3 regions of the Duganella violaceipulchra genome follow, and region 1 is predicted to be linked to each of the others. Evidence: riboswitches for the same ligand, from Rfam matches in the RefSeq annotation. Region 1 holds a riboswitch; each other region holds the start of a gene.
The links. Region 1 has a riboswitch for cobalamin ahead of KVP70_RS03675 (TonB-dependent receptor). Riboswitches for the same ligand answer to the same signal wherever they lie in the genome.
Positions count from the first base shown of each region.

Region 2: linked by a shared signal. The riboswitch ahead of KVP70_RS32265 (TonB-dependent receptor domain-containing protein) and the one ahead of KVP70_RS03675 (TonB-dependent receptor) in region 1 are both predicted to bind cobalamin.
Region 3: linked by a shared signal. The riboswitch ahead of KVP70_RS08900 (MotA/TolQ/ExbB proton channel family protein) and the one ahead of KVP70_RS03675 (TonB-dependent receptor) in region 1 are both predicted to bind cobalamin.

Region 1 is NZ_JAHTGR010000002.1:176,391-186,250, forward strand. Features, by position in the region: gene KVP70_RS03670 (cobalamin-binding protein) at 1-537, opposite strand, end outside; gene KVP70_RS03675 (TonB-dependent receptor) at 537-2,528, opposite strand; cobalamin riboswitch at 2,610-2,784, opposite strand; gene KVP70_RS03680 (DODA-type extradiol aromatic ring-opening family dioxygenase) at 2,895-3,707, shown strand; gene ylqF (ribosome biogenesis GTPase YlqF) at 3,789-4,739, opposite strand; gene KVP70_RS03690 (OPT family oligopeptide transporter) at 4,872-6,857, shown strand; gene KVP70_RS03695 (hypothetical protein) at 7,021-7,710, shown strand; gene KVP70_RS03700 (hypothetical protein) at 7,892-8,479, shown strand; gene KVP70_RS03705 (histone deacetylase family protein) at 8,500-9,426, opposite strand; gene KVP70_RS03710 (alpha/beta hydrolase family protein) at 9,561-9,860, shown strand, end outside.
Region 2 is NZ_JAHTGR010000039.1:1,143-11,002, forward strand. Features, by position in the region: gene cobT (nicotinate-nucleotide--dimethylbenzimidazole phosphoribosyltransferase) at 1-223, shown strand, start outside; gene KVP70_RS32255 (adenosylcobinamide-GDP ribazoletransferase) at 229-1,011, shown strand; gene KVP70_RS32260 (histidine phosphatase family protein) at 1,016-1,567, shown strand; cobalamin riboswitch at 1,601-1,822, shown strand; gene KVP70_RS32265 (TonB-dependent receptor domain-containing protein) at 1,955-3,805, shown strand; gene KVP70_RS32270 (FecCD family ABC transporter permease) at 3,883-4,905, shown strand; gene KVP70_RS32275 (ABC transporter ATP-binding protein) at 4,905-5,678, shown strand; gene cobO (cob(I)yrinic acid a,c-diamide adenosyltransferase) at 5,675-6,313, shown strand; gene KVP70_RS32285 (cobyrinic acid a,c-diamide synthase CobB) at 6,313-7,617, shown strand; gene cobU (bifunctional adenosylcobinamide kinase/adenosylcobinamide-phosphate guanylyltransferase) at 7,614-8,171, shown strand; gene cbiB (adenosylcobinamide-phosphate synthase CbiB) at 8,165-9,127, shown strand; gene cobD (threonine-phosphate decarboxylase CobD) at 9,120-9,860, shown strand, end outside.
Region 3 is NZ_JAHTGR010000004.1:79,877-89,736, reverse strand. Features, by position in the region: gene KVP70_RS08910 (heavy metal translocating P-type ATPase) at 1-1,703, shown strand, start outside; gene cueR (Cu(I)-responsive transcriptional regulator) at 1,700-2,086, shown strand; cobalamin riboswitch at 2,088-2,308, shown strand; gene KVP70_RS08900 (MotA/TolQ/ExbB proton channel family protein) at 2,487-3,083, shown strand; gene KVP70_RS08895 (DUF2149 domain-containing protein) at 3,085-3,420, shown strand; gene KVP70_RS08890 (cobaltochelatase subunit CobN) at 3,407-7,483, shown strand; gene KVP70_RS08885 (TonB-dependent receptor) at 7,480-9,537, shown strand; gene KVP70_RS08880 (sulfite exporter TauE/SafE family protein) at 9,527-9,860, opposite strand, start outside.

The DNA of each region.
Region 1 (9,860 bases):
CACCCGCACCGTCGGCCTTTGCGCGTAGGTGGCCGTCAGCTTGGCGATCCGCTGGCGGTAATCCTGCGCCGCCTTTTGCGCGGCGTCCTCGGTGCCCATCAGTTGGCCCAGGCGGGTCAGGCTGGTGGCCACTTCGTCCAGCTTTCGCGGATCGCTGTGGAAGATCGGGATGCCCAGGCTTTTGAGCTGCTCCAGCTGGCGCGCGGTGTTCCCGCTCTTCCACACCACCAGCAGGTCCGGGCGCAGCGCCAGCACGTGTTCCATGTCGATGGTGGCGTTGCTGCCGACCTGCGGGATGCGCTTGGCCGCTTCCGGGTAGTCGCTGTAGTTCATCACGCCGACCACGCGCTCGCCGCCGCCGGCCGCGAACAGCAGCTCGGTGATGTGCGGCGCCATCGAGATGATGCGCTGCGCCGGCCTGGCGAGGGCGACGCTGTTGCCGGCGTCGTCCTGCACGGTGACGGCGGCCTGCGCGCACAGCGGCGCGCAGGCCAGCGCCAGCACGGCGCAGCGGATGCTCGTGGTCACGGCGCGCATCAGAACTCGTAGCGGGCCGAGAGTTTCAGCTGGCGGCCGTCGGCGGTGTAGATGCCGCCCTGGATGCCGTCCTTGCAGTTGAAGGCTTGCGAGAAGTAGCGCTTGTCCGTCAGGTTCAGGCCGGACACGGCGAACTCCCACTGGCCCAGCTTGCGGGCGTAGCGCGCGTCCACGGTGGTGTAGGACGGGATCTGCGCCGGGCACTTGTTGTCGAAGTCGCCGCCGTTGCGCTGGCTGTCGACCCACTGCGCGCCGACGTCGGCGGTGTGGCCGGTGGCCAGGGTCCAGCTCAGGCGCGCGGTCAGCGTATTCTTCGGCACCAGCACCATCTCCTTGCCGTTGTTGACGCCTTCAGTGAACTTGGCGTCCACATGCTGGTAGTGCGCGGTCAGGTTCCAGGCGGCGTTGATGCGCTGCTCGGCGTCGAGCTCGAAGCCCTGGCGGCGGGTCGGCGCCAGGTTGGTGTTGGCGCCGTTGTTGAAGTTAAGGGTCGGATCGTAGAAGATCTCGTTGGTCAGATTGTGGCGGAATACGCGTCCGGTGATCTTCCGCGCGGCGCTGCCGTAGCTGACGCCCAGTTCCAGGTCGTGCGACTGCTGCGGCACCAGCAGCACCTTGTTGGTGTCGACGGTGTAGCCGTTTTCGTCCGAGTTGGCGACGCGGTAGCTCTGGCCGGCCTTGCCGTAGACGGTCAGCTTGGCGACCGGCATGTAGCTCGCCTGCAGTTCCCATGCCTTCAGGCCTTGCGCCAATTTGTAGGTGTTGACGCCGAAGGTGTTCAGCGGATCGCTGAAGTCCTTGTTGAAGATTTCGCGGCGCACGCCGGCCGATACGCGGCCTTCATGGGCGGCATCGAAACGCAGCTCATCGCGAACATACAGCGCTTTCGAGTGCTGGGTGGCGTCGCCCGCCGAATAGTGGCCGCTGTCGGTACTGACGCGATTCCATACAGTCCAGTCGAAGCCGGCCACCATCTCGTTCAGCAGGCCGCCGATCTCGCCCAGGCGGCGCACGCGCGGCGAGAACTGGGTTTGCTTGCTATCGAGGGTGTAGGTCGATGGACCGGAGGTGCCGACGTAAGTCGATACCGCCTTCTTCTTGCGGTACGACAGATCTGCCGCCAGTTCATAGCCGCCGATGCGGCGCTGGCCGAAGGCGGTGAGGCGGTCGCTATCGAGATTGCCGTAGTTGTCGGGGGTCTTGGCCTGGCGCGGATTGGCCTTGTACATGGCCTCGGTCAGATCACCGGGGAGGCGCATGTCCTGGCGCGCGCCTTCGTAGCGGAAGCCCGCGCGGCCGGCGTTGTCGAACCATTGCGCGCCGCCGCTGAAGTGGGTCTGCTTGAATTCGTTGTTGTCGCGGTAGTTGTCGGTGCGCTGGGTACCCAGCGTGGCGTCGGCGGCGAAGCCGTCCCAGGCCTGGAAGCCGGACACGCGCGCCTCGCCGGCGCGGAACTGGCCGCCCTCGACGAACACGCTGCCACGGCGGGTATTCTTGACCGGGCGCTTGGTGACGATGTTGATCACGCCGCCGGTGGCGCCGTCGCCGTACAACACGCTGGCGCCGCCGCGCGTGATTTCGATGTGGTCCACGGTGTCGATCGGAATGGTCGACAGGATGGCGTTGCTCAGTTCATTTTCCGACAGGCGCACGCCATCGAGCACGATCACCATGTTCTGGCTGCTGTTGCTGCCGAAGCCGCGCAGGTCCAGGCTGAAGTCCGGGCTGCCGTCCAGGCTTTGGCGGCCGTACACGCCGCCGACCTTGCGGATGGCGGTGTTGACGTCGTTGGCGCCGGCGCGCTGGATGTCTTCCGCCGTGATGACGACGGCGCCGATCGGCGTCAGCGCGGCGTTGGCGTCGAAGCGCGAGCCGGTGATGACGACCGGTGCCAGCACCTCGGAGATCTGGGCGGCGGCGGGAACGGCGGCGGCAAAGCACAGGGAGACGGCGGCGGCCAGCAGGCGCGGTTGGAAGGCGGAGGATTGCATGTCAGGTCATTTTCAAAAGAGACATCCGCCCGCGTCCCCGCAGGCTGGAAGTGTACGGAAGCCGCGCGGACGTTGTCGCTGCGCGCTTCCCCCAGTCTGGCCGATATCCGGGCTGGCAAGGCTGAACGTCGCCTCGCGTTACCGTTGCGGGGGCAGCACACCTTGGCCGTCGCGCCGTGGGCGCGGGCGGCCTTGTGTTTCCCGTTTAACCGCCCATGTGAGCACATGGGCAAGCACCAGAACCCCGGCATTATACGCGGGCGCCCCGGATCATTAACATTTTAGATAGGACCTATCTATATTTCGTGCATTGATCGCAACGGCGACGGTGCTTATAGTGGGGTGATACTCAAACCGGAGCTTTTCATGCATGCATTGCCCAGCTATTTCCTCTCCCACGGCGGCGGTCCGTGGCCGTTCATGATGGACCAGGTGGGCCATCTGTACGGCCAGCTGGACGCCGCGCTGCGCGATATTCCGCGCCAGCTCGGCGTGACGCCGAAGGCGGTGCTGGTGATTACCGCGCATTGGGAGGAGCGCGATTTCACGCTGTCGTCGTCGGCCCGGCCGACTATGATCTACGACTACGGCGGCTTCCCGCCGCACACCTACGAGGTGCGGTACAACGCGCCGGGTTCGCCGGAGCTGGCGGCGCAGGTCCAGCTGCTGCTCGAAGCGGGCGGCCATCCGGCGCGGCTGGATGCGCAGCGCGGCTTCGACCACGGCACCTTCAGCGCCCTGTATCCGATCTATCCGGATGCGCAGGTGCCGATCGTGCAGCTGTCGCTCAAGCGCGGCCTCGATCCCTTGACGCATCTGGAAGTGGGCCGCTTGCTGGCGCCCTTGCGCGAGCAGGGAGTGCTGATCGTCGGCAGCGGGCTCAGTTACCACAACCTGCGCGCCTTCAACGCGCAGGGCGCGGCGGCCTCGCACGCGTTTGACGGCTGGCTGCGCGCGACCATGGCGCTGCCGCCGCGGGAGCGCACGGCGCGCCTATTGGAATGGGAACAGGCGCCGGCCGCGCGCATGGCGCATCCGCGCGAGGAACATCTGCTGCCGCTGATGGTGGCGCTGGGCGCGGCGGAGAACGAGCCGGCGGCCGTGCCCTACCACGAGGATGCGTTCATGGGATCGCTGGCGGTCTCCAGCTTCCGCTTCGGGCGGGCGGCTGTGGCTTAGCCGCGGCGCCACCCCGCAATGCGGACGCAGGGTCGGACCCCGTGCGGGGTCCGACCCTTGCCCGGCTCTGCGGGTTGGGTACTAGGTGCCGCGCTTGCCGTTGGCGTAGGCTTCGGCCTTGGCGGCGGCGATGGCGGCTTTCTCGGCGTTCTTGACGGCCATCTCGGCGTCGTGCACCTCCAGCCGGCCCTTGCGGCTGGCCGGCGTCTCCAGCGAGATGCGCCCCAGGATGCCGCTGCGGTAGTCGCCCAGGAAGGTGTGCGAGGCTTTCTCGAAATCGAGGTCGCCACCCTTCTGGCGGAAGCCGCGCTTGGCCGCCACGCCCTCCACCACCGCGATGCCGTCGAAGCTCTCGATATCCTTGAAGCCGTAGCGCGCCACCAGCAGTTGCGGGTAGTACTTGAGCATCTCGTCGGCCAGGAACACCGCCACTTCCTCTTCGATCAGCGCGTTCGAGCCGATCGCGTGGCTGGCCGCCAGCATCAAGCCGTCGCTCGGCAACGCGATCTTCGGCCACAACATGCCCGGCGTGTCGACCAGGATGGTGTTCTTGTCCAGGTAAAGCTTCTGCTGCTGCTTGGTCACGGCCGGCTCGTCGCCGACCTTGGCCACTTTGCGCTTGAGCAGCGCGTTCATCAGGGTCGACTTGCCGACGTTGGGGATGCCCATGATCATGATGCGCAGCGGCTTGGTCGGCACGCCGCGGTGCGGCGCCAGCTGCTTGGCCAGTTCCGGCACGCGCGTGACGTCGGCCGGCTTCTTGGTGGTCATCGCGAACGCGGTCACGCCTTCCTGCGCGTTGTAATAAGCCACCCAGGCCGCCGTGGCGGCCGGATCGGCCAGGTCGATCTTGTTGAGGATCTTCAGGCACGGACGCTGGCGGAACTTGCGCAACTCCTCCACCATCGGATTGGTGCTGGCCTCGGGCAGGCGCGCGTCGACCACCTCGATCACCAGATCGGTGTTCTCCATCTGCTCGGCCGCCTTTTTCTTGGCGGCGTTCATGTGCCCTGGGTACCATTGTATCGACATGCTCTGACCTTCAAAATCGTTCTGACAATCCGCTATTTTACCTGCTGGCTCGCCTGGACTTCGGATATCATGAGGCGCTTTTCCCTTTTTCTGATTATATAAACAATATTATTCTCCACCGGAGTGCTGAAGATGAGCATAGCTGCACCGTCCAACCCCAAGGAAATCACCGTTCGCGGCATCATCCTGGGCATACTGATCACGCTGGTCTTCACGGCGGCTCAGGTCTACCTGGGGCTGAAAGTGGGCCTGACGTTCGCCACCTCGATCCCGGCCGCCGTCATCTCGATGGCGCTGCTGAGCGCCTTCAAGGACGCCACCATCCAGGAAAACAACATCGTCCAGACCATCGCCTCGGCCGCCGGCACGCTGGCGTCGGTGATCTTCGTGCTGCCCGGCCTGCTGATGATAGGCTGGTGGGCCAAGGTGCCGTTCTGGCCGACCTTCGGCGCCTGCGCCATCGGCGGCGTGCTGGGCGTGATGTACACCATGCCGCTGCGCCGCGCGCTGGTGTCGCAGTCCGACCTGCCCTACCCGGAAGGCGTGGCCGCCGCCGAGGTGCTCAAGGTCGGCATGGCCTCGCGCGCCGGCGCCGCCGAGGGCAAGGCCGGCTTGTGGGCCGTGATCTGGGGCAGCGTCGCTTCCGCCGCCTTCGCCGCGTTTGCCGCCGTCAAGCTGATGGCCGGCGAAGTGGCGATCTACTTCCGCACCGGCGCCGGCGCCACCGGCATCGGCGCTTCGAGCTCGCTGGCGCTGATCGGCGCCGGCCACCTGATGGGCATCACGGTCGGCATCGCGATGCTGGCCGGCCTGGTCATCGCCTGGGGCATCATGGTGCCGTTGATGACCTCCCTGTCGCCGGCCGCGGCCGGCGTCGACGCCTCCGCCCACGCGCTGGGCATCTGGTCCAAGGAAGTGCGCATGATGGGCGCCGGCGTGATCGGCATGGCCGCGATCATCACCCTGGCCGGCCTGGCCAAGCCGATCTTCGGCGGCCTGAAGTCGGCGATGGACTCGGCGCGCAAGGCCAAGCTCAATGGCGGCGTGCTCGATCGCACCGAGCAGGACTTGCCGATCTTCGTGGTCGGCCTGGTCACGCTGCTGTCGATGGTGCCGGCCGGCTGGCTGCTGGCCAGCTTCCTGCAAGGCGGCCCGCTGGCGTCGCTGGCCTTGCCGCTGGTGGCGGTCGGCATCGGCTACATCCTGATCGCCGGCATGTTCGCCGCCGCCGTCTGCGGCTACATGGCGGGCCTGATCGGCTCCTCGAATTCGCCGGTGTCCGGCATCGCCATCCTGACCATCCTCGGCGCCGCGCTGAGCGTGGGCATGGTCGGGCGCAGCATCATGGGGCCGGAAGTGGCCCAGGCGCTGATCGCCTATGCGCTGTTCGTCACCACCGTGGTGCTGGCCGTGGCCGTGATCGGCAACGACAACCTGCAGGACTTGAAGACCGGCCAGCTGGTCGACGCCACGCCGTGGAAGCAGCAGGTCGGCCTGCTGATCGGCGTGATCGCCGGTTCGTGCGTGGTGCCGCCGGTGCTCGAGCTGCTCAACCATGCGAACGGCTTCGTCGGCGCGCCCAACCTCAATTCGATCTCGGACCAGCCGCTGGCCGCGCCGCAGGCGCTGCTGATCTCGACGCTGGCCAAGGGCGTCATCGGCGGCCAGCTGCGCTGGGACCTGCTGGGCTACGGCGCGCTGGTCGGCCTGCTGCTGGTGGCGATCAATTTCGCCTTGAAGAAGTCCAGCAACGGCAAGTACTCGCTGCCGCCGCTGGGCGTGGGCCTGGCGATCTACCTGCCGAGCGCGGTGATCACGCCGGTGTGCATCGGCGCCGTGGCCGGCTACCTGTTCGACCGCGCGATGGAGCACAAGGTCGGCGGCGACACCGCCAAGCGCCTGGGCGTGCTGGTGATGTCCGGCTTCATCGTCGGCGAGAGCCTGTTCAACGTCGCGCTGGCCGGCCTGATCGTGGTCTCCGGCAAGGGCGAGCCGCTGGCCATCGCCAATTCGCTGAGCGAGGCGCAAGCCATGATCGTGGCGCTGATCCTCGGCGTGGCGATGGTGTGGGGACTGTACCGCTGGTCGGCCCGGAGCGGGCGCAACGTCGCCGCCTGATGGCGCAAGCCGCGTCAAGCCCAACGCCCTGCCAGCCGGCAGGGCGTTTTCATTTGGCGATCCGCGGTGCGCAACTATCAGCCTCTTTAACTCCGCTCAACATCCTCGCCAAACACCTACCTACAGTGGAGATTCCGCTGGAATTGAGCGACAAAATGGAGAGTTGAAATGGCAACCGACACTGTTACAAGTGGAGAACGGCTTTGGACCTGGCGGCACTCGGCATCGCCTCTTCGAGCTTATTATCAAGGTCGTCACAATGCGCCTGACACGCCCTACTTCCGCGCTATTGATGCTGACGGCGGTCAGTTGGCTTACCCCTGCGCAGGGGGTAAGCCCTGTCGTTCTGGAACAAGTCGACTGGCCACGGAACGCAGCCTGCGGCGGCTGCTCGGTGCTCCAGTTCGGAATGCTGGAAATACAACTGCCGCCCGCACTTGTCAGCAAGATCTTTATCGCTACCAGCATGGCCCCGTCCGTGCATCTGATTCCTCCCGACGGAGACCCCAGACATGACGTCGTCCTATCCGCCACGCCGGTACGGGGACTGGTGGACAAGTATAGACAAAAACTATCTGCGAACCAGTTCCTTGAGCAACTGGGCCACCCGGTCAATAGCGCCGATCCATGGGCAAAAATCAGAAGGGTAGAAGGCCTGGACAACGCGATCCGTTACACGCACACCGCGCGCGACAAGGTGCATGCATATTGGATTCAGTCCACGCCGCCGAGTTCCCAATATGCCTACCTGGTCGTCGATAACGCACCCGATGTTTACAGCCTGTCGGGCGCACTCACGCCGGAACTTTACGCCGCCATCCTTGCCAACTTGCGACTCGTTCCCGCACCGTAGCCCCGTCGGATTTCATGCCGCCAGTATAGGCGGTGGGTCCGAAATTCGACCCTTGCGGCATTCGTGCTCGTTTGTGTGTCTGGTTCTGTCTCGTTTTGATTCGTTTGAACTTTGTGCGGTGCACAAGGTCTAACGAGACAGAACAAGACAAAACAAGACCAAACGCACAAGGAGAACGAGCATGAACGCCGCAAGGACCTGCGAACTGCCACCCGCCGCACACGCCGAGCTGGAAAACTTTCTGCGCAACAGCGGCAGCACGCTGTCGCCGGTCGAGGCGACCATCATCGCCATCCGCGAGTGGATCGAAAAGTGCCGCGCCGCGGCGGCGCCGATGCGCGGCTATCAATGGAAGCAGCTGTTCATTCCCGAAAAGAGCCGCTTGCGCATGAGCTACGCCGGCATGGCGTACTACGCCGAAGTCGTCGGCGAAGAAATCCTATTCCGCGACGATGCCGTATCGCCGCGCCAGATGACCATGCAGATTGCCGGCGATGGCCGCAACGCGTGGCGCGATCTCTGGATACTGCTGCCCGGCGAAAAAAACTGGGCCAATGCCGCCCGCCTGCGCGACCGGCTGCAACAGCGGGCCGCCAAGCAGCCGCTGTCCGCCGCCGACGCCATGACCGTCGCCGCGAAATCGATGAGCGATGCCCTGACCACCGCCCTGGCGCTGGTCGAGCACGCCAACCATCAATCGCAAAACACCCTGGAGCGCCGCCTGCCCCGCTATCGTCGCCAATACGATCTACTCAGCGACGATCACTGACCCCACGCCGCCATCCACGCTCACAGCTCGGCCAGCGCCTTCACATGCGCCACCACGCTGCGGCCCAGCGCCGACAGGTTGTAGCCGCCTTCGAGGCAGCTGACGATGCGGCCCTTGGCGTACAGCCGGGCCACCTCCATCACCTGCTGCGTCATCCAGGCGTAGTCCGCCTCGACCAGGCCCATGCCGCCGATGTCGTCCTCGCGGTGGGCGTCGAAGCCGGCCGAGATGAAGATCATCTCCGGCTGGAACGCGTGCAGCGCCGGCAGCCATTGCTCCAGCACGATCTGGCGCACGGCGTCGCCCTTGGTGTGGGCCGGCACCGGCACGTTGACCATGTGGGCGCTGATCGGCTCGGGCTCGGTGTAGGGATAGAACGGATGCTGGTAGAAGCTCACCATCAAGGCGCGCGGCTCGCCCTGCAGCGCCTCCTCGGTGCCGTTGCCATGATGGACGTCGAAATCGACCACCGCCACCCGCGCCAGGCCGCGCGCGTCGAGCGCGTGCTTGGCCGCCACGGCGACGTTGTTGAACAGGCAGAAGCCCATCGGCTCGACCGGCCGCGCATGGTGGCCGGGTGGACGCACCGAGCAGAAGGCGTTGGCGATCTCGCCGTCGATCACGGCGTCGGTCGCGGCCACGGCGGCGCCGGCGGCGCGCTGGGCGGCGCGCCAGCTGTAGTGGTTGAGCGAGGTGTCGCCGTCGATCGGATAGCTGTCGCCCGGCGCCGGCACGTTGTCGCGCACGAGGGCGATGGCGTTGCGACTGTGGTTGCGCTCCAGGTCGGCGAGCGCCACCAGCGGCGCCTCGCGGTGCTCCAGCAGGTCGTGGATGTGCGAGCCGATCAGCTGGTCGGCAATCGCCTGCAGGCGGGCCGGCGATTCGGGGTGCCAGTCGCCCATGTCGTGGCGGGCGCAATCGGGATGGCTGTAAATGGCTGTGGTCATGGGGCGGGTATCTGCTGCTTGTAGGCGCTAATCTACCATAGATATCGCGCCGGCCGAATGGCCCGCCGTCCTCGGGTGGACAAAAAAACAATTGCCGCATATCATTGTCGATTACTTAACAACAAAGGTATTGCATGGCAAGTCATCCTCTCTTCCGCTCCCTGGCGCTGGCGACGGCCGCGCTGCTCAGCGTTGACGGCCATGCCGCCGACGCCGCCCCGGCCGTCGCCAGCTTCTTCGATACGCCCCAGGTCAGCCAGGCCGAGCTGTCGCCCAAGGGCGGCTATGTGGCCATCACCACCTTGCTGCCTGGCGGCGTGCAGGCGCTGGCCGTGCGCGACACCAGCGACCTGAGCAAGGTGACCGTGCTGGCCAAGACCGCCATCGAGCGCGCCACCATCACCAGCATCCACTGGATCAACGACCACCGCGTC
Region 2 (9,860 bases), on a different contig from region 1:
GCCGGACATCCTGGACTACTGCGTCTTCGCTCACTGCTCCGATGAAAGCGGCCACCAGCAAATGCTGGCCGCGCTGGGCGCAAAGCCGCTGTTGAACCTGGGCCTGCGTTTGGGCGAAGGCACCGGCTGCGCGCTGGCGCTGCCGCTGCTGCACGCGTCGGTCAACTTCCTGAACCAGATGGCCACGTTCGAGTCGGCCCATGTCAGCGAAAAGTCCGAGTAAGCGCCGTGCATCAACTACGTTTGTTCTTCACCGCGCTCCAGTTCTTCACCCGCCTGCCGATTCCCGCCTGGGTGGGTTTCGATCCTGCGTGGCTGAACCAGGCGTCACGTTATTTTCCAATGGTCGGCGTGGTGGTCGCGGCCATCACGGCCGGCGTCTACGCGCTGGCCGCAGTGTTCCTCCCCGCTCCGGTCGCAGTGCTGCTGTCGACGTCCGCCGGCATCTACGCCACCGGCGCCTTCCATGAAGACGGCTTTGCCGACATGTGCGACGGCTTCGGCGGCGGCATGACGCCCGAACGCGTACTGGACATCATGAAGGACTCACGCATCGGCGCTTACGGCGCCATTGGCATCATCTGCCTGCTGGCCACCAAGTGCGCGGCGCTATCGATGCTCCCGCCGTTGCAAGCGATTGCGGCGCTCTTCGTCGCCCATCCGCTGTCGAGATTAATGGCCACCTCGCTGATCTGGCGTCTCGACTACGCGCGCGCCGAAGGCAAGGCCAAGCCACTGGCGCAAAAGATGAGCACCGCCGAATTCGCACTTGCCGTCGCCACCGCAGCCATTCCCGCGCTGGCGATGATCTCCTGCGGGTGGCTGACGTGGCCCGCGCTGGCTGCGGGCATCCTCGCCGCCGCCATCGCCACCGCCTGGCTGGCCCACAAATTCGTCCGTCGCATTGCCGGCTATACCGGCGACTGCCTCGGTGCGGTGCAGCAGCTTAGCGAGGTGGCGTTCTACTTGTGCGTATTGGCCAGCATGCGCCACGGCGCCCTGCCCTGGTAACACTGTGCAGCTGATATTGGTCCGCCATCCGCAACCGCTGATCGCACCCGGCATCTGCTATGGCCGCAGCGATCTCGCCGTGGCGCCCGTGCAGCTGGCGCAAACGCTGGCCGCCTTGTCGACCACACTGCCCCAAGGCCTGCCTCTCTATAGCAGCCCGCTACAACGCTGCGCCACATTGGCGGCGCAACTGGCGGCGCCGCTGCGCTCCCCCGCACCGCTGCTGGACGCCCGCATCGCGGAGATCGATTTCGGTGACTGGGAACTGCGTCCCTGGGACGATATCGCGCGCGCCGACATCGATGCTTGGGCCGCGGACCTGGTCAACTACCACCCGGGCGGCGGAGAAAGCGTGCTGCAAATGGCCAGCCGCATCGCCGCCTTTTACGCCGACCTCCAGCGCCAGCAGCGCGACGCCGTCGTCATCTGTCACGCCGGCGCAATGCGTCTGCTGTCGGCCTGCCATGCCGGCCTGCCCCCTGCCGAAATGGCGCTGCAAGCCGCTCGCCATCCGCATCAAATCGCCTACGGCGCCACGCTGGTGCTGCAAAACTAAACCGCCGCCCCATGACCGCCGCCGCACAAACCCGTATAATGACCGGGTTTTGGTGCCCGCGCGTCTGTCCAGATGCGCAGTTAAACGGGAAACATGAAGCTCTGTATGAGTGCACGTGTGCTGCCCCCGCAACGGTAAGCAAGTGTCGCAGCTGATGCGCGACAAACCTCCTCTGACAAACCACTGTGCTCCGCATGGGAAGGTGAGGTGGTCTAACTTGCCAGCCCGGATACCGGCCAAATCAGGTGGAAGCGAGCGAACGGGATGTGCGCGAACGGATGGAGCCGACAACAACGGCTACGCAGCACGCATCTCTCAATTCTCCGCTTCTGTTCAATCTGGCCCACGGGGACGTCGGCCGGTTGCTATTAACAGAAAAACTACATCATGATCCTTCGTATCTCCTGCCCTGCGGCCCTGACGTCGCTGGCGCTGGCAATGGCCGCCTCCTATGCACACGCAGAACCAACCGCCGGCACCGTGCTGGTCACCGCCACCCGCAGCCCGCAGGCCCTGGCCGACGTGATCAGCGACAGCATCACCATCAGCGCCGAACAGATCGCCGAATCCGGCGCCGGCTCCATCGTCGACCTGCTGCAGCGCCAGCGCGGCATCGAGATCGCCCGCACCGGCGGCTCCGGCACCAACGCCACCGTGTTTATCCGCGGCGCCAACAGCAACCAGAACCTCGTGCTGGTCGACGGCGTGCGTATCGGCTCGTCGACCACCGGCGCCGCCAACTGGAGCGCCATTCCGCTCACCGCCATCGATCATATCGAAATCGTCTACGGCCCACTGAGCTCCCTGTACGGCGCCGACGCCATCGGCGGCGTGATCCAGATCTTCACCAAGAAGGGCAAGGGCGCGCCGGCGTTCACCGCCTTCGCCGGCTACGGCACCGACAACACCCGCGAAGGCGATGTATCGCTCTCCGGTGCCACCGGCGGTGAACACAGCATCAGCTATGCGATCAGCGCCGGCAAGGAAAAATCGGATGGCTTCTCGTCCACCCGTCCTGGCAACTTCTCCTACAACGCCGACAAAGATGGCTACGACCGCGAAAACGCAGCAGGTCAATTCAGCCTGCGCCTGGCCGAAGGCCATGAAATCGGTACGCTGCTCCTGCGGAGCAAACTGAAGTCCCAGTATGACAGCGGTTCCTCGTCCTACGATACGCGCTCGGCGGCAAAGCTCGAAAACGCCGCCATCTACAGCAAAAACCAGATCCTGCCGATCTGGCAAAGCCTGGTCCAGTATTCGCAGACCAAGGACGACGGCGCCAACTACAGCGGCCCCCTGGCATCGAACTACTCGCAGATCAATACCAAGCAAACCACCTTCACCTGGCAGAATGATGTGCAGATCGGCGCCGACGTACTGCAACTGCTGTACGACCATCGCAAGGAAGAAGTCGTGACCAACGGCTTCAAATTGGACAAGCCACAAAGGACCACCAACTCCCTCGCGGCCTCGTACAACGCCCGTCGCGGCGACAACCTGTTCAACGCCAGCGTGCGTCGCGATAAATCGCTCTACGGCTCGAAGAATACCGGCTCGCTAGGCTACGGCTACAACTTTACGCAAGCGCTGCGCGCCACCGCCAGCTACGGCACCAGCTTCCGCGCACCGACCTACAATGAACTGTACTACCCGTCCTACGGCAATCCAGCCAACAAACCGGAACTGGGCAAGAACGCCGAAATTGGCCTGCGCTACGACAGCGGCGCCACAGCGCTGAACGCCAGCTATTACCGCAACCGCTTGACCGACCTGCTGGTGAACACCACGCCATGTCCGTTCTCTGGTGCGAAGAGTGGCTGTGCCTACAACGTCAACCACGCGCTGCTTGAAGGCCTGACCATGGGCGCAAGCCAGCAGTTGGGCCGCGTCAATCTGGCCGCCACCATCGACCTGCAAGATCCAAAGGACGAAACCAGTAACAAACGCTTGCAGCGCCGCGCCAAAAAGCACGGTAATCTGATGGCCGACTACAGCGCCGGTGCACTGAAGGCCGGTGTGGAACTGGAATTGTCCGGCGACCGCTACGAAGACGCCGCCAACAGCAACCGCCTGGGCGGCTATGGCCTGGTCAATCTGTACGCGACCTACCACTTCAACCGCGACTGGTCGGCGCTGGTTCGCTGGAACAACATCGGCGACAAGCAGTATGACCTGGCCCGCAATTACGCCACGCCGATGTCCAAGCTGTTTGCCGGTATCCGCTACGGCTACAAGTAAGCGCTAATGGTGTAACCTGCCGGGCGTGGGGCGCAACCGCCGCGCGCCCGGCAGTCTCTCTTTTTTGAAAGCAGTGCATGCATTCTTTCTCCCGCAATCTGCGACAGCGCGCCGCCGTCACCCTGACAGGCTTGGTGCTGTTCGCGTTTGCCAGCCTGGTTTTCTCGGGCATGACCGGTTCGGTCTCCATACCCCTCTCCGATATTCCCGCGGCAGTCAGTGAGCTGCTGCATGGCCAAAGCCAGACATTGGCCTCCACCCTGCTCGACTTGCGCCTGAGCCGCGCGCTGACCGCCTTCGTCACCGGCGCCGCCCTGTCGCTGGCGGGCGTAATGATGCAGGCGTTGTTGCGCAACCCGCTGGCCGATCCCTATGTACTCGGCATTTCCGCCGGCGCGTCCGTCGGCGCCCTGGCCGCACTGCTGTTCGGCTGCGCCATCTGGATGGTGGACGCGTCGGCCTTCGGCGGCGCGGTCGCCGTCTCGATGATGCTGTACCTGCTGGCCCGGCGCGACCTGCGCGGCGGCGCGGCGGCCGAAGGCGGCACCGCCTTGCTGCTGCTGACCGGCGTGATCCTGTCGTCCGCCTGCATGGCGATGGTGACGCTGATGCTCTCCATCGCCCCTGAAAGCCGCTTGCGCAGCATGGTGTTCTGGATGATCGGCGACCTGGCCGGTGCGCCGATGCGCGCGCTGCCCTGGATCGTGCTGGCCGGCGGCCTGGTATTCGCCCTGCGCAGCGCCCGCTCCATGAACGTGATGGCGCTGCACGCCGAAGCCGCCGCCACGCTGGGCATCCGCGTCGGCGCTTTGCGCAAGGGCCTGTTCTTCGCGTCCGGACTGCTGACCGCCAGCGCCGTCACCAGCGCCGGCAGCGTCGGCTTCGTCGGCCTGATCGTGCCGCATGCGTGCCGCTTCGCAGTCGGCGCCGATCACCGCGTGCTGATCCCGGCGGCGGCGCTGGCCGGCGGCACCTTCCTGCTGCTGGCGGACACGCTGGCCCGCACCATCATCGCGCCGCAGCAGCTGCCAGTGGGCGTGCTGACTGCGCTGATCGGCGCGCCGGTCTTCCTGTACCAACTGCACCGTTTGCGCAAATGATGATCAGCACCCACAACCTCTCCCTGAAAATCGGCCAGCGCCAGCTGATAACGAATCTGAACTGGCAGGTACGCGAAGGCGAATGCTGGAGCGTCATAGGCCGCAACGGCGCCGGCAAGAGCACCCTGCTGAAAACCCTGGCCGGCCTGCGCAACCCGGACGCCGGCTACGTCGCCATCCAGCAGCGCGAGCTGCCCGATTGGCCACTGGCCGAGCTGGCGCGCCAGCGCGCTTTCCTGGCACAGAGCCGCAGCGACGCTTTCGCCTACAGCGTGATCGAAACCGTGCTGTCGGCGCGCCACCCCTACCATGGCAACCGCTATTGGGAAGGCAGCGACGACCACGCCATCGCGCTGAAATCGCTGGAAGCGATGGAAGTGGCCGACCTGGCCGAGCGCGATGTGCGCACCTTGTCCGGCGGCGAACGCCAACGCGTGGCCATCTCCGCCATGCTGGCGCAGGACACGCCGCTGCTGCTGCTCGACGAACCCGCCAATGCGCTGGACCTGGCGCACCAGGTCAGCGTCATGGGCCTGCTGGCGCGCCTGTGCCGCGAACAGGGCAAGACCGCTGTCATGATAGGACACGACCTGACGCTGGCGCACAGCGTCTCCACCCACGCGCTGCTGCTGATGGGCGACGGCCGCTGGCTGGCCGGCACCACGGCGGAGGTGATGCGGGCCGAGATCCTGGGCGACTACCTGGGCCACCCGATCGACATCATCCAGCACGGCAAACGCAGCATCTTCATCCCCAAAGAGGACTTTGCATGACCCAACAGAATACCGGCGACATCGACGAACAAACCGCAGCGTTGAACGAACGTCACCGCGTGCGCATGGAACGCAAAAAAGCCATCATCGACGCCAAGATCGCCGCCGCCGACAAGCAGATCGGCATCATCATCGTCAATACCGGCAACGGCAAGGGCAAGAGCTCCAGCGGCTTCGGCATGGCGATACGCGCCATGGGCCACGGCATGAAGGTCGGGGTGGTGCAGTTCATCAAGGGCGCGATGCAGACCGGCGAAGAGTTGTTCCTGCGCCGCTTCCCGGAGGAAGTCAGCTTCCACTCGATGGGCGAAGGCTATACCTGGGAAACCCAGAACCGCGAACGCGACATCGAAAAAGCGCAGCTGGCCTGGGAACAGGCGAAGCGCTTCCTGGCCGATCCCGACATCGGCCTGGTGGTATTCGACGAACTCAATATCGCCCTGAAGTACCGCTACCTGGACGTCGAAACCGTCATCAACGATTTGCTGGCGCGCCCGGCGATGCAGCATGTGGTCATCACCGGGCGCGGCGCGCCACCGGAGCTGATCGCCATCGCCGATACCGTCACCGAAATGGAAGTCGTCAAGCACGCCTTCAAGGCCGGCATCGGCGCCCAACTCGGAACCGAGTGGTAATGACGACGCACGTCGAAGTGAAGGCCCTGCTGGTGGCTGCTGTCGCCTCCGGACAGGGCAAGACCACGGTGACCGCCGCGCTGGCACGCAAACTGGCGCGCCAGGGCAAGCGCGTGCGCGTGTTCAAATGCGGCCCGGATTTCATCGACCCGATGCTGCTGGAACGCGCCAGCGGCGCGCCGGTGCGCTCGCTGGACCTGTGGATGGTCGGCCATGAGCTGTGCCGCAGCCAGCTGGCGCAAGCCGCCTCCGAAGCGGATGTGATCCTGATCGAAGGCGTCATGGGCCTGTATGACGGCACCCCGTCGTCGGCCGACCTGTCGCGCGAATTCGGCGTGCCGGTCATGGCGGTGATCGACGCCGGCGCCATGGCGCAAACCGCCGGCGCACTGGTCCACGGCCTGCGCGACTATGGCCCGGTGGAGATGGCGGGAGTGATCGCCAACCGCGTCGCCAGCGAAGGCCATGCCAAGATGGTAGCCGCGTCGCTGCGCGATATTCCGCTGTTTGCGACCTTGCCGCGACAGGCCAAGTCGCTGCCCGAGCGCCACCTCGGCCTGGTGCTGCCGGGCGAAGTCCTCGATATCGACCAACTGCTCGACAACCTGGCGGACCAGCTGGTGTTCGACGAAGCGGCCTGGGAGCGTTTGCGTCCGGTGCGCATCGAAATTCCGCCAGCGACGGCGCCGCAGGCACCGCTGCTGGCCGGCCACACCATCGCCATCGCCCGCGATCCAGCCTTCATGTTTATCTATCCGGCCAACCTGGATACGCTGCGCCAGCTGGGCGCGACGCTGAAATTCTTCTCGCCGCTGGCCGACGAAGCCATACCGGCCGAAGCGGACGCCGTGTACCTGCCGGGTGGCTATCCAGAACTGCATGCCGAAGCACTGTCGCAGGCCGGCGTATGGCAGGCGTCGATGCGCGCGGCTCATGCGGCCGGCACCCCCATTGTCGCCGAATGCGGCGGCATGATGGCGTTGGCCGACACCCTGGCCGACCAGGCGGGCGCGGTGTGGCCAATGGCCGGCTTGCTGCGTGGTGCAGTGGCGATGCAGGCGCGCCTGGCGGGCCTTGGATCACAGGGACTGCCGACGGAGCAAGGCGTCCTGCGTGGCCATACCTTCCACTACTCCAGGCTGGAGACAGCAGTGGCGCCAACGGCGTACACTATCAAGCATCCGTCGGCCGTGCAGGGTGAAGCCTGGTATCGCGTCGGTTCGCTGACGGCTTCATATTTTCACGCTTATTTCCCATCCAATCCGGCGGCGGTTGCCGCCCTGTTTTCTAGGAGCGCAGCATGACACGTACACTGGTTCTGGGGGGCGCACGCTCAGGCAAGAGCGGCTATGCCGATCGCCTGGCCATTGAATCGGGCAAGGAAGTCGTCTACATCGCTACGGCCACCGCCAGCGATGTCGAAATGACGGCGCGCATCGCACATCATCGCGCCGGCCGGCCCAGCGAATGGACCACCGTCGAAGAGCCGCTTGCACTTGGCAACCAGCTGCTGCGCTGGTCCTCGCCGGACCGTTTGATCCTGGTCGACTGCCTCACGCTATGGCTTAGCAACCTGCTGTTCAGCAGCGGCGAGACCTACCCGGAAGTTGGCGAAATCGCGCTGCCCGCGCTATTCCACGAGCAGCAGGACATGCTGGCCAGCGCGCTGACCAAGTGCACCAGCGACGTGGTGCTGGTATCGAACGAAGTCGGTATGGGCATCATGCCGTTCGGCGCGATCTCGCGCTGTTTTGTGGACGAACAGGGGCGACTGAACCAGGCCATGGCCGCCATATGCGACCGCGCGGTATTCGTCGCCGCCGGCCTGCCGCTGGTGTTAAAAGGGACGGCGTGCTGACAGGCTTGAGCTTCAGCGTCGTCGCCCTGCTGATGGTGGCGGGCGTGCTGCTCGACCTGATGCTGGGCGAAGCGCGCCGCTGGCATCCGCTGGTCGGCTTCGGCAACCTGGCGATGGCGCTGGAGCGCCGCCTCAACCGCGGCGGCCTGCGCTTCTGGCGCGGCGCGCTGGCCTGGATGCTGGCGGTTCTGCCGTTGACCGCACTTGCCGCGCTGCTGGTCCGGCTGCTGGGCGCCAATGGCGCGCTGCCGTGGATTGCACATGCCGTCATGCTTTATTTTTGCCTCGGCCTGCGCAGCCTGCGCGACCACAACCTGCCCATCGCGGACGCGCTGGCGCAAAGCGATCTACCCAACGCCCGCCTGCTGACCGCCCGCATTGTCAGCCGCGACACCACCAGCGCCAGCGAAATCGAACTGACCAAGGCCAGCGCCGAATCCCTGCTTGAAAACGGCAACGATGCCGTCTTCGGCACGCTGTTCTGGTTCATCGTCGCCGGCGGCCCTGGCGCGGTGCTGTTCCGCATGGCGAATACGCTCGATGCGATGTGGGGCTACCGCACTGCGCGGCTGCTGCAATTCGGCTGCAGCGCCGCCCGCATCGACGACGCCCTTAACTACATCCCCGCGCGCCTGACCGCCCTCTCCTACGTGCTATTGGCGCCCGGCCTGCAGGGAAAACTGCGCGCCTGGCAGTGCTGGCGCACGCAAGCCCCGGCCTGGAGCAGCCCGAATGCCGGTCCCGTAATGTCCAGCGGCGCCGGCGCGCTCGGCGTGCAGCTGGGCGGCGCCGCCATTTACGACGGCGAACTGGAACAGCGGCCACCGCTGGGCGAAGGTCAGCCCGCCACCGGCGCCGACATCAGCCGCGCATGGCGCCTGGTCGCGCGCACCACGGCGCTTTGGCTGACCATCGCCTGCGCCGCCGCAGCATGGATGGAGTGGGCACATGCTTGAACACGGCGGCAATCTGCGCGATGCCGCGCTGCGCTTCGGCCGCGACGACTGGCTCGACCTCTCGACCGGCATCAACCCGCACTGGTATCCCGCGCCTGCGCTGCCGGGCAATGCGTGGCACCGCCTGCCGGAAGCAGACCCCGAACTGGCGCGGGCCGCGGCAGCATACTATGGCGCGCCGTTGATGCTGCCGGTCGCTGGCACGCAAGCCGCCATCCAGGCCCTGCCCCGGCTGCGCAAGCCATCGCGCGTGACCGTCGCCGCACCATCGTATGCGGAGCATGCGCACCACTGGAACGACCACGGACACACGCTGACGCAAACGCCATATGAAGCGTTGGACGCGGCAGTGGCGCACAGCGACGTCATGGTCATCTGCAATCCCAACAACCCGACCGGCGCCAGCGTACCCGCCGCCCAATTGCTGCAATGGGCGGACCAGCTGGCGGCGCGCGGCGGCTGGCTGGTGGTCGACGAAGCCTTTGGCGACACTGCGCAGCACAATAGCGTGGCCGCGCACAGCGGACGTCCGGGCCTGATTGTTTTGCGCTCGGTCGGTAAGTTCTTCGGACTGGCAGGTATCCGGCTGGGCTTTGTGGCCGCGCACGAAGACCTGCTGCGGGAACTGGCGGACCTGTTGGGGCCATGGGCGGTGAGCGGCCCGGCACAGCACATCGCCCTCTCCGCGCTCAACGACCACGCCTGGCAGAAAAACACACTCCAGCAGCTTCTC
Region 3 (9,860 bases), on a different contig from region 1:
CATCGACCTCCGCCATGCCGCATTTGTATTTTGAAGCGTCGGCCGTGGTGATCACCTTGATCTTGCTGGGCAAATGGCTGGAGGCGCGCGCCAAGCGCCAGACCACGTCCGCCATCCGCGCCTTGCAGGTGCTGCGGCCCGATTCGGCGCGGGTGCGGCGCGGCACGCAGGATGTCGAAGTGCCGATCGCCGAAGTAGGTCCGGGCGAGCTGGTGGTGGTGCGGCCGGGCGAGCGGGTGGCGGCCGACGGCGTGGTGGTCGAAGGCGCCAGCCATGTCGACGAGGCGCTCATCACCGGTGAGAGCCTGCCCGTGGCGCGCCACGCCGGCGACCATGTGACGGGCGGCGCCATCAATGGCGAAGGTCTGCTGCTGGTGCGGGTGACGGCGGTGGGCGCCGAGAGCACGCTGGCGCGCATCATCCGCCTGGTGGAGGATGCGCAGGCGGCCAAGGCGCCGGTGCAGCATCTGGTGGACCGCGTCAGCGCGGTGTTCGTGCCGGTGGTGCTGGTGCTGGCGGTGCTGACCTTCGCCGGCTGGTGGTTGGCGAGCGGCGACGCCGAGCGGGCCATCATCAACGCGGTGGCGGTGATGGTGATCGCCTGTCCCTGCGCGCTGGGTTTGGCGACGCCGGCCGCGATCATGGCCGGCACCGGCGTGGCGGCGCGCTACGGAATACTGATCAAGGATGCGGAGGCGCTGGAGCTGGCGCACCGCATCACCACCGTGGCGTTCGACAAGACCGGCACGCTCACCGAGGGCAAGCCGTCGCTGGCGGCGCTGGAGCCGGTGGGCGTCGATGAAGCACGGCTGCTGCAACTGGCCGCCGCCATCCAGCGCGGCAGCGAGCACGCATTGGCCCGCGCCGTCACCGATGCCGCCGCCGCGCGTCTGGCCACCAGCGCCGGCGTCGTCGACGCGCCGACCGCCACCGGCGTCACCGCCTTGCCCGGCCGCGGCGTGGCGGCCATGGTCGACGGCGCGCGCCTGATACTGGGCAGCACGCGGCTGATGCAGGAGGAGGGCGTGGCGCTCGATGTGCTGAGCGTCCGCGCCACGGAACTGGAGCGGCAAGGCTTGACGATATCCTGGCTGGCCGCTTCCAACGCGCCGCAGCCCGCGCAGCTACTGGGCCTGCTGGCCTTCGGCGACCGCGTCAAACCGCAAGCCCGCGCCGCGCTCGAAGCGCTGCATGCGATGCACATCCAGACCATCCTGCTCACCGGCGACAACCAGGGCAGCGCCGACGCCGTCGGCAAAGAACTGGGCATAGGCCGCATCATCGCCAACATGCTCCCCGCCGACAAGGCGGCCACGGTGGCCGGCCTGAAGACCGTCGGCGCCTGCATCGCCATGGTCGGTGACGGCATCAACGACGCCCCCGCGCTGGCCGCCGCCGATGTCGGCATCGCCATGTCGAGTGGCACCGACGTCGCCATGCACGCCGCCGGCATCACGCTGATGCGCGGCGATCCGGCGCTGGTGGCGGCAGCGATTTCGATCTCGCGCCGCAGCTACAGCAAGATACGCCAGAACCTGTTCTGGGCCTTCATCTACAACCTGGTCGGCATACCGCTGGCCGCCTTCGGCCTGCTCAACCCCATGGTTGCCGGCGCCGCGATGGCGCTCAGCTCCGTCAGCGTGATCAGCAACGCCTTGCTGCTGCGCCGCTGGAAGCCGGACCATCAGAAAGGACAAGCATGAACATCGGACAAGCGGCAGCGGCCAGCGGCGTCACGGCCAAGATGATCCGCTACTACGAAAGCATCGCCCTGATCCCGCCGGGCAAGCGCAGCGAGGCCGGCTACCGCATCTACGGCGACAACGACCTGCACGCGCTGCGCTTCGTCAAGCGCGGACGCTCGCTGGGTTTTTCGCTGGAGCAGATCCGCGAGCTGCTGTCGCTGTGGCAGAACAAGGAGCGCGCCAGCGCCGACGTCAAGACCATCGCCATGGGCCACGTGGCGGAACTGAACCAGCGCATCGCCGAGCTGACCGAAATGCGCGACACCCTGCAAACGCTGGCCCACTGCTGCCACGGCGACCATCGCCCCGACTGTCCCATTCTCCAATCGCTGGCCAACTAAAGTATAATCGCCCGGTTTTGGTGCCCGCGCGTCTGTCCAGACGCGCAGTTAAACGGGAAACATGGAGCTGGCCACGCCAGCCAACATGTGCTGCCCCCGCAACGGTAAACAAGCGTCGTCGTTGACGACAAATCCGCCTCTTCAAACCACTGTGCAGTCGCATGGGAAGGTCAGGCGGTGTCGCTTGCCAGCCCGGATACCGGCCAGGACAGGTGGAAATGCCCAGGCATTTCTGTTCAATCCGCTCACGGGGAAGTGAGCGGCTTGCATCTGTTGCGATCTACATCTATGCATCGATTTTGTGCGCCACGGCCTTGCCGACTGGCGGCCGTGCCCTGCGCACGCGCCGTTCGCGCACGCCTGCGCCCCGATTTTTCTTCTCTGCCCACAGGACCCGCCCATGTTTAACCTGCCCGCCGACGCGGCCGTGCACTCCATCGAGACACTGCTGTATTCCATTTCCACCATCCTCTACCTGCCGGTGCTGCTGGGGATCGCAGCGCTGGTGCTGCATATGCTGGTGTGCTTCGGCACCTTCGGCGCCGAATGGCTGGAGCGCCGCCGCGGCGTGCGCGTGCTGGTCGCCACCGCCAAACAGGAAATGGCCGCCGTACTGACCGCGCAGGAAGGCGAGCCTGGACTGGACGCCCGCCTCGAACGGTTGGTGCAGCGCGCCGACGTCAATGGCGTGCGCCGCCTGGACGGCGTGCGCTTCGTGGTGCGCGTCGGCCCGGCGCTGGGGCTGATGGGCACCCTGATCCCGATGGGCATCTCGCTGGCCGGTCTGGCGCAGGGCAACCTGCCGAAGATGGCCGAATCGATGACCACCGCCTTCACCGCCACCGTGGTCGGCCTGGCCTGCAGCGTCAGCGCCTATGTACTGAGCCTGGTGCGCGAGCACTGGCTGCGCAGCGACCTGACCGAGATCGCCTACGCGGCCGAATCCCACCTCGCGGCGCAAGACCACAAGCCGCACCTGGTGCGCGCGGGAGCCTGAGATGCGCTATATGAACCGCCACCGCTACAGCCGCATCGGCGAGCATAACGAGGACCCGCTGGCCGGCGTCGCCAACCTGTTCGACGCCAGCATCGTCTTCATCGTCGCCATGATGCTGGCGCTGTTCTCGGCCTGGAACATGATGGACCTGCTGGACCCGAACTCCGAAGTCACCATCGCCAAGAAAAGCGCCGACGGCCATGTCGAGGTGCTGACCAAGAAGGGCGCCGAAATCAAGGTGAGCAAAGTGAGCGACAAGCCGCTGTCGGGCTCCGGCAAACGCCTGGGCACCGCGTATCAACTGCCGGACGGGAAGGTCGTGTATGTACCTGAATAAAAAATTGTGGGCGCTGCTACTGTTGCTGGCGTCCCTGTGCATCGGTGGTTATGTGCACTCGGCGCAGGCGCCGCGCACCTTGGCGCTGATGCTGGGCGATATCGAATCGCGCCCGGCGGTGCTGGCGGTGCGCGGCCTGCAGGCCGAGTTGAAAGAGCTGAACGTCGCTGTGCGCATCATTCCGGCCAACGGCATGACGCCGGCCGACCGCGCGGCCCTGACCAGCGCCGATGTTGCGATCGTCAACACCAAGGGCCGCCAGGCCATGGTGGCCCTGGGCGCCGAACTGCAGGCCTTGCAGAAGGCGCGACGGCCGGTGTTCGCGGTCGGCGGCGCCATCGACGACAGCTTGCGCGAGCAGGGTGTGCGCGACGATAAGACCATACAGTCCTACCACAGCGAAGGCGGCGTGGAGAACATGGGCAACCTGCTGCGCTACATCCTGCGCAACCACTTCGGTTCCAGGCTGTCCGTCGCGCCGGTGCATGCGATGCCGGAAGTGGGCCTGTACGACGTGGCGGCCAACCGCACCTCCGGCAGCTACGAGCAGTACCTGCAAGGCTACGCCAGCTACAAGCCCGGCGCGCCATGGATCGCCGTGCCGTTCTACCGCGCCAGCCTGGTGGCTGGACAAACGCTGCCGCTGGCGGCCATCGTCGCGCGGCTGGAGGCGAGCGGCTACAACGTGCTGCCGGTGTTCGGCTATCCGTACGACGTGCCGCTGCGCTTCCTGCTGGACGAAAACGGCAAGCGCCGCGTCGAGCTGATTGTCGCATTGGGCATGAAGGTGGGCGGCACCGCCAACACCGGCGCGCTGCTGGACAAGATCGGCGTCCCGGCGATCAACGCCATCACCCTGAGCCAGCAGTCGCTGGCGCAGTGGCAGGAATCGAAGATCGGCCTCGATATCATCGAACGCACCTGGCAGCTGGCCGGCGCCGAAGTGGCGGGCCTGATCCAGCCGACCGTGGTCGCCAGCCGCGAACGCATCAGCGATGCGCAGACCGGCCTGGCCTACGTCGAAGAGACGCCGATCCCCGAGCGCATCGAGCGCTTGAATGAGCGCGTCAACAGCTGGATGGCCTTGCGCCAGAAGGCCAACGGCGACAAGCGCATCGCCATGCTGTACTTTAACTATCCGCATGGTTCCGAGACCATCGGCGCGGCCTACCTGAACGTGCTGCCGGAGAGCCTGTGGCAGATCGTCCAGCGCCTGAAGCAGGACGGCTACCAGACCGGGACTGCGCTGCCGCCGTCGCAGCAAGAACTGCAAGGCGAGATCCAGCAGTGGGGCAACTACCCCGGCAAATCCAGGGGCGACTACATGGCGGGCCTGACGCACTTGGCTGAAAGCGGCCAGGCGCTGCTGGTCCCGCTGGCCGATTACCAGAAATGGTTCGCCACGCTGGCGCAGCCGCTGCGCGCGTCGATCGAGAAATCCTGGGGCAAGCCGGAGAACGCGCCCGTCCTGTGGCGCAACGCCAAGGGCGAGCCGTTCTTCGTCTATCCGGCGCGCCGCTTCGGCAATGTGCTGATGGCGCCGCAGCCCGGCCGCGCCTGGGAACAGAACCTGGAGAAGCTGCACAATGAAGTCAGCATGCCGCCGTCGCACGAATACATCGCGTTTTACCTGTGGCTGCAAAAAGGCTTCCAGGCCAACGCCGTCATGCACATCGGCACCCACGGCACGCAGGAATGGCTGACCGGTAAAGAGGCCGGCCTGTCCGCAAGCGATCCGACCGAGGCGCTGATCGGCGCCATGCCCAACATCTATCCGTATGTGATGGACGACGTGGGCGAGGGCATACAGGCCAAGCGCCGCGGCATGGCCGTCATCATCGACCACATGACGCCACCGTTCGACGTGGCCGGCCTGAATCCCGACCTGCGCGAACTGGGCGCGCTGCTGAACGACTACCGCGTGGCCGAGCAAAAAAGCCCGCTGCTGGCGCGCAGCCACCTGACAGCGATCAACCGCCTGGCGGCCAAGAGCGGCGTGTTGAAGGACATGAAAAAGACCGAGCTCAAAACCGAAGCCGACATGGAAGGCCTGGAGGAATACCTGGACGACACCGGCAGCAAGCTGACGCCGTTCGGCCTGCACACCTTCGGCGTGGCGCCGAAGCCGGAGCTGCGCAACGCCACCGCGCGCGCCGTGGTCAGCCTCGACACCACGTCGACTCCGGAGCAAAAAACCAAACGCATCGCGCAACTGGAAAACGACATCGAACGCAGCGCCGGGCTGGAACTGGAGCGCCTGATGCAGGCGCTGTCCGGCCGCTACATTCCGACCGGCGCCAGCGCCGACCTGGTACGCAATCCGGACGCGCTGCCGACCGGACGCAACTTCTTCGGCCTCGATCCGTCGCGCATCCCGAGCAAGACCACCTACGAAGCCGGCTACAAACTGGCGCAGCAACTGGCGGAAGACTATCGCAAGCGCCACGGCGCCTGGCCGGACAAGTTGAGCATGAACCTGTGGGGCGTCGAAACCTCGCGCCACGAAGGCATCATGGAAGCGCAGGCGATGGCGCTGATGGGTGTGCGTCCGACCTGGGACGAGCGTGGTCGCGTGACCGGCGTGGAAGCGCTGACGCGCAAGCAGCTGGGCCGCCCTCGGGTGGACGTGACGCTGATCTCGTCCGGCCTGTTCCGCGACCTGTTCGGCAACCTGCTGACGCTGATGGACCAGGCGGCGCAACTGGCGCAGAAGCAGGACGACAACGCCCCCGGCGAAGACGGCAACGTGATGCAGGCGCACAGCCGCAAGACCGTGGCCGCCTTGCAGGCCAGCGGCATCGGCGCCGAAGAGGCGCAGCGCATGGCGTCCGTGCGCATCTTCGGCCTGCCGAGCGGCGCCTACGGCACCCAGATCGAGAAGCTGATCCCGCTGACCAACGCCTGGCAGAACGAGAAGGAAGTGGCGGACGTCTTCATCAACCGCATGAGCCATCCGTTCGGCGCCGGCTACTGGGGCGACGACAAGGCCGATCCCGGCCAGCGCCGCGAGTTGTTCAGGCAGGCCATCAGCGGCAGCAAGATCGCGTTGCACAGCCGCTCCAGCAACCTGTTCGCGACGCTGGACAACGACGACTTCTTCCAGTACCTGGGCGGCACCGCGATGGCGATCCGCAGCGTGGACGGCAAGACGCCGGAGGTGATGGTCAGCGACCTGTCCAACCCGCGCAAGCCGGGCCACAAGACGCTGGAGCAGTACATGGGCCAGGAGATGCAGGCCCGCTACCTGAACCCGCACTGGGCCGACAGCATGCTGAAGGAAGGCTATTCCGGCGCGCGCTACATCAACCGCGTGGTCGATTACCTGTGGGCGTGGCAGGTCACCGTGCCGGAAGTGGTGGACGGCGGCAAATGGCAGCGCATGTACGACACCTATGTGGAAGACCGCCACGGCCTGAAGGTGCGCGAGCGCTTCGCCGGCAGCGGCAACCTGCGCGCCTTCCAGGCCATCACCGACCGTATGCTGAGCGCGATCGAACGCGGTTACTGGAAGCCGAGCGACGCGGTGCGCGAAAAACTGACGCAGCAGAATGCGCAGGCGATCAAGGATGCCGGCGTGTCGTGCAGCGCCGATTCGTGCAGCAAGGCGACGCTGAAGATCGCGCCGCAGTTCAGCGGCCAGTTCGTGCCCAACGTGGGCACCAACGCGGCGGTCGCGCGCGGTGCCGCAGCGGCCGCACGTGCCGGTGGCGCCGCGCCATCCGCGCAGCCTCCGGCGCCGACGGCCACGCAGCAGCAGACCGATGTCGCCATGCAGAACGCGGTGGCGGACTTGCAGGCATTGCAGGCCAAGGCGCAGGAGCTGCCACCGCCCGTGCCGGCGCACGCGAAGAACAAACCGGCCGAGCCGGCGCCGAAAGCCAAGGCCGCAGCCGATACTGCCGACGCCAAGGTCAATGGCTTCGAAATGCAAACGCTGGCCAACCTGACGCCGGTGCAGAAGACCGTCGGCACGCTGGCGCTGCTGGCGCTGGCCGCCGCGCTGATCGGCGTCGGCTACGTCGGCCGCCGGAATAAATTGAGTAAATTGAAGGAGTACCTATGATTGTCAAATCCATCATCGCGCTGGTGGCGGGCCTGCCGCTTGCATCGCATGCCGACGAGCAGGCCGCAGCCGCCGCGACCACCATGGCTGCGGTGGAAGTGCGCGGCCACTACGACAACGGCGTCGGCACCTCCAGCGCCGCCAGCCAGGGCTCGGTGACGGCGGCGCTGATCGCCAACCGTCCGGCGCTGCGTCCCGGCGAGCTGCTGGAGTTCGTGCCCGGCGTGATCGTCACGCAGCACAGCGGCGACGGCAAGGCCAACCAGTACTTCCTGCGCGGCTTCAACCTCGATCACGGCACCGACTTCGCCACCTTCATCGACGGCATGCCGGTCAATATGCGCACCCACGCGCACGGCCAGGGCTACACCGACCTGAATTTCCTGATGCCGGAACTGGTGGACCGCATCAACTACAAAAAGGGCCCGTACTATGCTGACGAAGGCGACTTCGCCTCCGCCGGCGCGGCGCATCTGGGACTGGCGAACAAGCTGAAGGAAAACACCGCCAGTGTGACGGTGGGCGGGCATCAGTACTACCGCGCCAATCTGACCGGTTCGACGCCGCTGGGCGAGGGCAACCTGGTCTACGGCGCGGAGCTGGGCCACAACAACGGCCCGTGGGTCAGCCCGGAAGCCTTCCACAAAAGCCTGGGCGTGCTGCGCTACAGCCCGGGCGGCAGCGACAACCAGTTCAGCGTCACCGGCATGTTCTACAAGGGCGCCTGGTATGCCAGCAACCAGATTCCGCTGCGCGTGGTGCAGAGCGGCGAGATCGGTCCCTACGGCGCCATCGACACCAGCGACGGCGGCATCACCTCGCGTTACAGCCTGTCCGCCACGCTGCGCCGGCGCAGCAGCGACACGCTGTTGCAGGCCAACGCCTACGTGGTGCAATCGAGCCTGGACCTGTACAACGACTTCACCTACTTCCTCAATGATCCGGTCAACGGCGACCAGTCGCGCCAGACCGAAAAGCGCCGCATGGCGGGCTTCGACGTGGCGCAGACCTGGTTCGGCAAGTGGGGCGGGCTGGAAGTGAACAACAAGGTCGGCGTGCAAGGGCGTTACGATTACCTGTCGCCGCTGGCGCTGTACAGCACCGTGAAGCGCCAGATCTCCGGCACCATCACGCAATCGAAGGTCAAGGAAGCGAATGCCTCGGCCTACTTCGAGAACACGGTGCAGTGGCGCGAGTGGCTGCGCACCACGGCCGGTGTGCGTTACGACCGTTACCGCTTCGATGTGAACAGCAATATCGCCGAGAACACCGGCAAGGTAGGCGAGGGCATGACGTCGCCGAAGATGTCTGTAGTGCTGGGGCCCTGGGCCAAGACGGAGTTCTTCATCAACTACGGCGAGGGCTTCCACAGCAACGACGCGCGTGGCACCACCGTGCACCTGACGCCGAAGGAACGTGAACCTGTCGACCCGGTTACGCCGCTGGTCAAGACGCGTGGCGCGGAACTGGGCATGCGTACCGAGGTCGTGCCGGGCCTGCAAAGCTCGATGGCCTTGTGGAAGCTGCGTTCGGCGTCGGAGCTGGTGTTCTCCGGCGACGCCGGCGATACGGCGGCCAGCCGTGGCAGCTACCGTTCGGGCATCGAGTGGAACAACCACTACATCGCCACGCCATGGCTGTTGTTCGACCTGGACCTGGCCTACTCGCGCGCGCACTACACTGAGCATGACGACGTGGGCGATTACATTCCGGGCGCGATCGGCAAGGTGGCGTCGTTCGGCGCCACCATCACCGATATCGGCCCGTGGTCCGGCGCGTTCCAGATGCGTTACTTCGGCCCGCGTCCGCTGATCGAGGATAACAGCCAGCGTTCGGCGACGACGGCGATTGCGTATGCGCGGGTGGGCTACAAGATCGACCGGCGCTGGGCGGTGTCGCTCGATGCCTTCAATCTGTTCGATCGCAAGGCCAGCGATGTGGACTACTACTATCCCTCGCGCTTGCAGGGCGAGCCGGCGGAAGGCGTCAACGACATCCACTACCATCCGGTGGAGCCGCGCACCTTGCGGCTGACATTGAAGTCTACGTTCTGACGAACATCCAGATGGTCAGCACGGCGCCGACGATGACGACGAAGCCGCGCATGACCTTTTCCGGCAGGCGGTGAACCAGCCATCCGCCGCACAAGCCGCCGGCGATGCCGCCCGCGCACAACGCCAACGCGGCCGGCCAGCTGATCAAGCTGGAGGTGGCGAAGATCAGCGTGGCGGCGGCGTTCATCGCCATCGCCAGCACGTTCTTGGTGGCGGCGGCGGTGCGCACCTGCTGGCCGGCGATGGTCAGCGCGGCCAGCATCAGGAAGCCGATGCCGCCGCCGAAGTAGCCGCCGTAGACGGCGATGCAGCTTTGCACCAGC